DNA from 2 places in the Pseudonocardia sp. ZF1 genome. Region 2 is predicted to be linked to the other one. Evidence: predicted binding sites of a transcription regulator. Region 2 holds the regulator's gene; the other holds the start of a gene.
The links. The regulator HspR, encoded in region 2, represses chaperone genes until heat shock. The targets are predictions, from matches to a motif close to ANNTTGAGTNNNNNNNACTCAANNT.

Region 1 (3,405 bases), 5.0 Mb from region 2:
CATCGAGCCGGCTTCGCGGATGGCGCGGACGATCCGGCCGGGCAGCGCGCCGACGTAGGTGCGCCGGTGACCGCGGATCTCCGCCTCGTCCCGGACGCCGCCGAGCGCGACGCGGACGAAGTTCCGGCCGAGCGCGCGGGCGACCGACTCCCCCAGTGACGTCTTGCCGACGCCGGGCGGACCGACCAGCGAGAGCACCGCGCCCGAGCCGCGGCCGCCGACGGTGTCGAGACCCTTGCGCTCGCGACGGGCGCGGACGGCGAGGAACTCGACGAGGCGCTCCTTCACGTCGTCGAGGCCGGCGTGGTCGGCGTCGAGGATGCGGCGGGCCTCCACGAGGTCCGACGAGTCGGTGGTCGTGGTGCTCCACGGGATGTCGAGGACGGTGTCGAGCCAGGTCCGGATCCAGCCGGACTCCGGGCTCTGGTCCGAGGAGCGCTCCAGCTTGCCGACCTCGGTCAGCGCGGCCTTGCGGACGTCGTCGGGCAGGTCGGCGGCCTCCACGCGGGCGCGGTAGTCGTCGGAGCCCTCCGGGTCGTCCTCGCCGAGCTCCTTGCGGATCGCGGCGAGCTGCTGGCGGAGCAGGAACTCGCGCTGCTGCTTCTCCATGCCCTCGCGGACGTCGTTCGAGATCTTCTCGGTGACCTCCTGCTCGGCGACGTGCTCCTTGGTCCAGCCCAGGAGCTTCTCGAGCCGGGCGTCGAGGTCGGTCTCGGCGAGCAGCTCGGCCTTGTGCGCGACGTCCAGCCACGACGCCCACCCGGCGAGGTCGGCGAGCGCGCCCGGGTCGTTCGTCTGCTGCACGGAGTCGATGACCTGCCAGGCTCCCCGCTGCTGCAGGATGCCGATCACCAGGGCCTTGTACTCGCGGGCGAGCTCGTGGGTGCGACCGGTGGGCTCGCCGGCGTCGACCGGCTCGGCCTCGACCCAGAGCGCCGCGCCGGGGCCGGAGACCCCCGACCCGATGCGGGCGCGGCGCTCACCCCGCACGACGGCGGCCCGGTCCCCGTTGGGGAGCCTGCCGATCTGCTCGAGCACGGCGACGACGCCGATGGCGCCGTAGCGGCCGTCGATGCGGGGCACGACGAGCACCCGTCTCCCGTCGTCGCGGTCCTGGGCCGCGGCGGTGGCCGCATCGACCGCAGCACGGGTGTCGGAGTCGTCGAGACGGACGGGGACGACCATGCCGGGCAGGACCACGGCGTCGTCGAGGGGCAGGACCGGGAGCGTCAGCACGTCACTCATGTCCTGCCCAACCACACGGAGGGTCCTCCGCTTCCCGGAGTTGAGTCGTGTCCGCTCAGGGCGAACGCGACCACCGGAGCACGTCACGGCGACCGTGGGCACACCGGGTTCCGCGGGCGGCCAGTTCCTGCCGCTGCCCGCGGGCTGGACCTCGGCCGACGGGCCCGCCGTCCCGCTCCCCCGCGGGGGTGGCCACCGGCTGGGGTGCACCGCCGCGGAGGCGGCCCGCAGCACGGGCTGCCGACTCAGCGCGCGAGGTCCGGCACGACCTCGGCGCCGGGAAGCGACGCCAGCAGGTCGCCGGGCACCGCCGGCTTCCCGCCCGCGTCCCGCTCCCGACGACGACGGCGTCGGCCCCGGCGACCCCGGGCGACAGCCGGAGCGGCCAGTCCGCGGGGAGCCCGATCGGGGTGATGCCGCCGTAGGCCATCCCGGTCAGGGCGACGGCGTCGTCCATCGGCGCGAACGACGCCGTGCGCACGTCGAGGCGGCGCTTCACCGCGCCGTCGACGTCGACCCGGGTCGTCGCGAGGACCACGCAGGCGACGTACCGGGTCTCGCCGCCACGCCTCCCGGCGACGACCACGCAGTTCGCGGCCCGTTCGACCGGGGAGGAGTAGGCGGCACAGAACGCGGCGGTGTCGGCCAGGTCGGGATCGATCTCGGCGACGGCGATCCGGCCCGCGTCGAGCCCCGCCAGCGCGACGGCGACGGGCTCCGCGAGCAGGTCGGGCCGGGCCGGCGCCGGGACGGCCGTGAGCGCCCCGAGGACCGGGGGGTTCACCAGCGCGGTCCGCCGCCCTGGACCTCCATCACCGCGGGCTTGACGTCGACCAAGTAGACCAGCGTCGCGACGGTGGCGGCCAGCCAGAACATGGCACCGCCGAACATCGGGCCGTTCGTGATGATCAGGAGCAGCAGCGCGACGCCGGTGATGCCCAGCCATGCGTTCTTGGTGAGCTTGCCCGCCGCGGTGAAGGCGTCCGCACGTTGCATCAGTGCGTGCCCGAGCGAGAACCCGCCGACCACGACCATGATCCACTTGATCACGAAGATGATCAGTTCATCGGGGGCACCTGGCAGTGACAGCACTCGGCCAGGGTACGGACAACCCGGGCGTCGGTCACGTCCGGCGCCGGATCCGGGCAGGACGATCCGCATCCGCACACGACGGCGCCCCCGGCCGATCGGGATCGGCCGGGGGCGCGGGTCGTGCTCACCGGGCGCGGGGCCCGGCGGGTGTCACTTCTTGGCCGACGCCGTCGAGGTACCGCGGCGGGTGGTCGGCTTGCGGGCCGGGACCTTCGCGCCGGTGGCGGTCTTCGGGTCGGTCTTGGCGGCGGTGCGGCGCGCGGTCGAACGCGTGGTCGTCGCGACCTCGTCGCCGGCCTCCTCGATCGCCTCGGCGGCCTCCTTCGAGACCTCGGTGACGACCTCGGCGGCCTCGCTCGCGGCGGTCTGGGCGCGGCGGGCGACCTTCTCACCGACCGAGCGGGTCTGCGTGGTGACCGCACCCAGGGTCTTGACGGCGACGTCGTGGGTCTCGTCCACGAACTCGTCGACGCGGGTGTCGAACTTCTCGGTCAGACCCTCGACGGTCGCGATGGCCTGCTTGACCTGCGGCTGCTTGCGGATCCGGCCCCAGGCCTTCTCACCGCGCTGGGCGAATCCGACGTAGACGCCCTCGACCTCGGAGCGGAACTCCTCGACCTGCTTGCGGATGTTGTCCGAGGACAGCTTGCCGCGGAGCTCCTTGAGCTCGTCGGGGAGCTCCTGGACGCGGGTCTGCACCTCCTCGGCGCGCTTGGTGGCGGTGGAGCGGGCGTCGGTGACGGCCTTGCTCACGGTGGTGACGGCGAAGTCGCCGGCGCCCAGCACGGCGAGCAGCGGGGTGCGGACGACCTCGGCCTGCTCGGCGGTCTGCTCACGCAGCTTCTGCACGTCGGCGCTGGTGGGGAGGTTCACGGCCATGGTGATCACTTCCTCGTATCGGTGGGGGTGTCGGTGGTGCCGGCAGAGAGGCCGTTCTCCCTGCGAAAGGACTCGTAGACATCGAGCAGCACACGTTTCTGCCGCTCGTTGAGAGTCGGATCGGTGAGCACCGCGTCGGTCACCTGACCGGCGGGCCGCTCCTCGAGGATCCCGGCGCGGACGTACAGC
Region 2 (3,405 bases):
GCGGGCCCGGCCGACGGGGAGGACCCGGAGGTCGAGAAGCTGCGGGCCGAGGTCGCCGAGCGCACCGCGGACCTGCAGCGGGTCAGCGCCGAGTACGCCAACTACCGGCGCCGGGCCGACCGTGACCGCGAGCAGACCCGGGTCGACGCCAAGGTCTCCGTGGCGAGCGACCTGCTGGTCGTGCTCGACGACTTCGAGCGCGCCGAGCAGCACGGCGACCTCACCGGGCCGTTCAAGTCGGCGGCCGACAAGGTCACCGGGGTGCTCTCCAAGCTCGGCCTCGAGCCCTTCGGGGCCGAGGGCGAGGCGTTCGACCCGTCGCTGCACGAGGCCGTGCAGCACGAGCCGGCCGAGGGCTCCGGCCCCACGGTCACCGTGCTGTCCACGGTCCTGCGCCGCGGCTACCGGATCGCCGACCGGGTGCTCCGCCCCGCGATGGTGACCGTGCAGGACCGCCCGGAGGCCGAGGTCTCCGAGCAGGCCCGGGCCGATGCCGCCGACGGCGGCGCGGACGCCGGCGACGGCGAGCCGCAGAACCCCGCCTGACCAGGGCGGACAGGGACGTGACCGCGCGGTGCGGCGGGAGGCGACGAGTCTCCCGCCGCACCGCGGGTCTGATCGGGAAGGAGGCGGAGTGACCCAGCGCGACTGGATCGAGAAGGACTTCTACCGCGAGCTGGGCGTCTCCTCGACGGCGTCCCAGGACGAGATCAAGAAGGCGTACCGCAAGCTCGCCCGCGAGCTGCACCCGGACGCGAACCCCGGTGACGAGAAGGCCGAGGCCCGCTTCAAGTCGGTCTCCGAGGCCTACGGCGTGCTGGGCGACGAGTCCAAGCGCAAGGAGTACGACGAGACCCGCGCGATGTTCGCGGGCGGCGGCGGCTTCGGCGGGTTCGGCACCGGCGGTGGCTTCCCCGGTGGTGCGCGTCCCGGTGGCGCCGGCCAGGGCGGCTTCGACATCAACGACCTGTTCGGCCAGGCCGGCCGTTCCGGCGGTGCCGGGGCCGGCGACTTCAGCGACATCCTCGGCGACATCTTCGGCCGCACCGCGCGGAACAACGCCGGCGGTGCGGGCGGGTACGGCACGGCCGGTGCCCGCCGCGGTCAGGACGTCGAGAGCAGCCTGACCATCTCCTTCGACGACGCGGTGCGCGGCGCGACGGTGCCGATCAAGCTGTCCTCGCCGGGGCGCTGCGAGCGCTGCGGCGGCACCGGGTCCCGGCCCGGCAGCACCCCGCGCACCTGCCCGACCTGCTCCGGTCAGGGTCTGGTGAACCGCAGCCAGGGCGCGTTCTCGTTCTCCGAGCCGTGCCGCGACTGCCGCGGGACCGGCCGCATCATCGACGACCCGTGCCCCGAGTGCCACGGCGACGGCGTGTCCACCCGGACCCGGTCGCTGACGGTGCGGGTCCCCGCCGGCGTCGACGACGGGCAGAAGGTCCGGCTCGCGGGCCAGGGCGAGCCCGGTCGCGGCGGCGCACCCGCCGGTGACCTCTACGTCACGGTCTCGGTCACCCCGCACCGGATCTTCGGGCGGTCGTCGAAGAACTCCGACGACCTGACCCTCACCGTGCCGGTGACCTTCCCCGAGCTGGCTCTGGGTGCGACCCTGACGGTGCCGACGCTCGACAGCACCGTCTCGCTGCGGATCCCGCCGGGGACCGCCAGCGGCCGGACGTTCCGGGTGTCGGGGCGTGGGGTCGAGCGCAGGAACGGGAAGAAGGGCAATCTGCTGGTCACCGTCGAGGTGGCGGTGCCGCAGAAGCTGGACGAGGCGGCCACCAGTGCGCTGGAGGCCTATGCCGAGGCGACGTCGTCGTTCGACCCGCGGGCCGATCTGCTCGGTAGCACCAGGAGGTGATGGCGGTGGCCGGACGACGCACCCCCCGGGACGGGGAGGAAGCGCTGACCGTCGACGTCGCACACGACAGCCCGGTGTTCGTCATCTCGGTCGCCGCGCAGCTGTCCGGCCTGCACGCCCAGACCCTGCGCAGCTACGACCGGATCGGCCTGGTCAGCCCGGGCCGGTCCGCGGGCGGCGGGCGTCGCTACTCCCAGCGCGACATCGCGCTGCTGCGCGAGGTGCAGCGGCTCTCCCAGGAGGAGGGCGTGAACCTCGCGGGCGTCAAGCGGATCATCGAGCTGGAACAGATGGTCGACGAGCTCTCGGCACGGCTCGAGGAGGCCACCGCCGAGCTCGACGCGGTCCGTGCCGCCGCCGCGCAGGCCACGGCGGCGGTGCACCGCTCCTACCGGCGCGACCTCGTGCCGGTGGACCGGCGCCAGGCCGTCGTGCGCTGGCGCCCCGCAGACGACGGCTGAGTCCCCCGGGCGGTGCGGGCCCGGACCGCTCAGGCCGCCGTCAGGACCCCGCGGCGGGCCAGCAGCCCGAGCACCACGGCGCCCAGTAGCGGGACCGCGGCCAGCACCGCGAACGGCAGCGCCGGCGGGAACGAGGGGTCCAGCAGCGCGCCGACGCCCGTCGAGCCGACGAGCACCATCAGCCCGCCGAACGAGGCCAGCACCCCGAAGTGGGCGCCCAGCCTGCGCTCCCCGGCCAGCCGGGGCACCAGGTCCTGCGCGACCGGCACGGCGAACATCTCGCCGAAGGTCAGCAGCAGCACCATCAGCACCGCGGGTGCGAGCGCCCACCACCCCGGCAGGCCCGGCAGCAGCCGTGCCACCGCGACGACGGTGAACGACGCGGCCATCAGGCAGAACCCGAGCACCACCGAGCGGCCGGCCCCGATCCGGTGGCCCCACGTCGTCACCCGCATCTGCAGGCAGATGACCAGCACCGACATCAGCACGAACAGGAAGCCCAGTGCCGCGGTGCGGCCGACGCGCTCCAGCTCGTCGGGCAGCGCCAGGTACAGCTGGTTGTAGGACAGCAGCCAGCCCGAGTAGCCGGCCGCGAACAGCATGAAGCGACGGTTGCCCAGCACCTCGCCCCAGCCCGCGAGCATCGGCCGTCCGGCCTGCTCGGCCTCCCGCCACGGCAGCCACCGCCAGTGCGCCAGCCCCACCACCACGAAGCCGACGGCGGCGACCAGGCAGGCCAGCTGGAAGTCGACCAGCATGAGCGCGGTGCCGACCAGCGGCCCGGTGACCGTCCCGACCTGACCGGCGACGGCGAACATCGCGAACACCTCGGTCCGTGGCGGGCCCTCCCCGGCGCGTTCCCGCTCCCCGGCCTCGCGCGCCAGCGACGACTCGACGGCCGGCGAGAACAGGGCGGCCGCGAACCCGGTCAGGAGCGCCCCGCCGATGACCGCGGGCAGCGTGCCGGCGGCCCCGAGGAGGATGAATCCGGTCACGCGCAGCGCGCACCCGGCGAGCACGACCGGCTTCGCACCGAACCGATCGGTCAGGGTCCCGCCGATCACGAACAGCCCCTGCTGGCTG

Region 1: the regulator HspR is predicted to act here: its motif matches at 1,283-1,307, upstream of lon (endopeptidase La).

The regions. Positions count from the first base shown of each region.
Region 1 is NZ_JAJNBY010000001.1:559,853-563,257, reverse strand. Features, by position in the region: gene lon (endopeptidase La) at 1-1,245, opposite strand, end outside; partial or broken gene ZF1_RS02860 (YbaK/EbsC family protein) at 1,491-2,029, opposite strand; gene ZF1_RS02855 (DUF2516 family protein) at 2,026-2,337, opposite strand; gene ZF1_RS02850 (hypothetical protein) at 2,488-3,216, opposite strand; gene ZF1_RS02845 (helix-turn-helix domain-containing protein) at 3,222-3,405, opposite strand, start outside.
Region 2 is NZ_JAJNBY010000001.1:5,518,004-5,521,408, reverse strand. Features, by position in the region: gene grpE (nucleotide exchange factor GrpE) at 1-546, shown strand, start outside; gene dnaJ (molecular chaperone DnaJ) at 635-1,861, shown strand; gene ZF1_RS26610 (heat shock protein transcriptional repressor HspR) at 1,867-2,322, shown strand; gene ZF1_RS26605 (MFS transporter) at 2,352-3,405, opposite strand, start outside.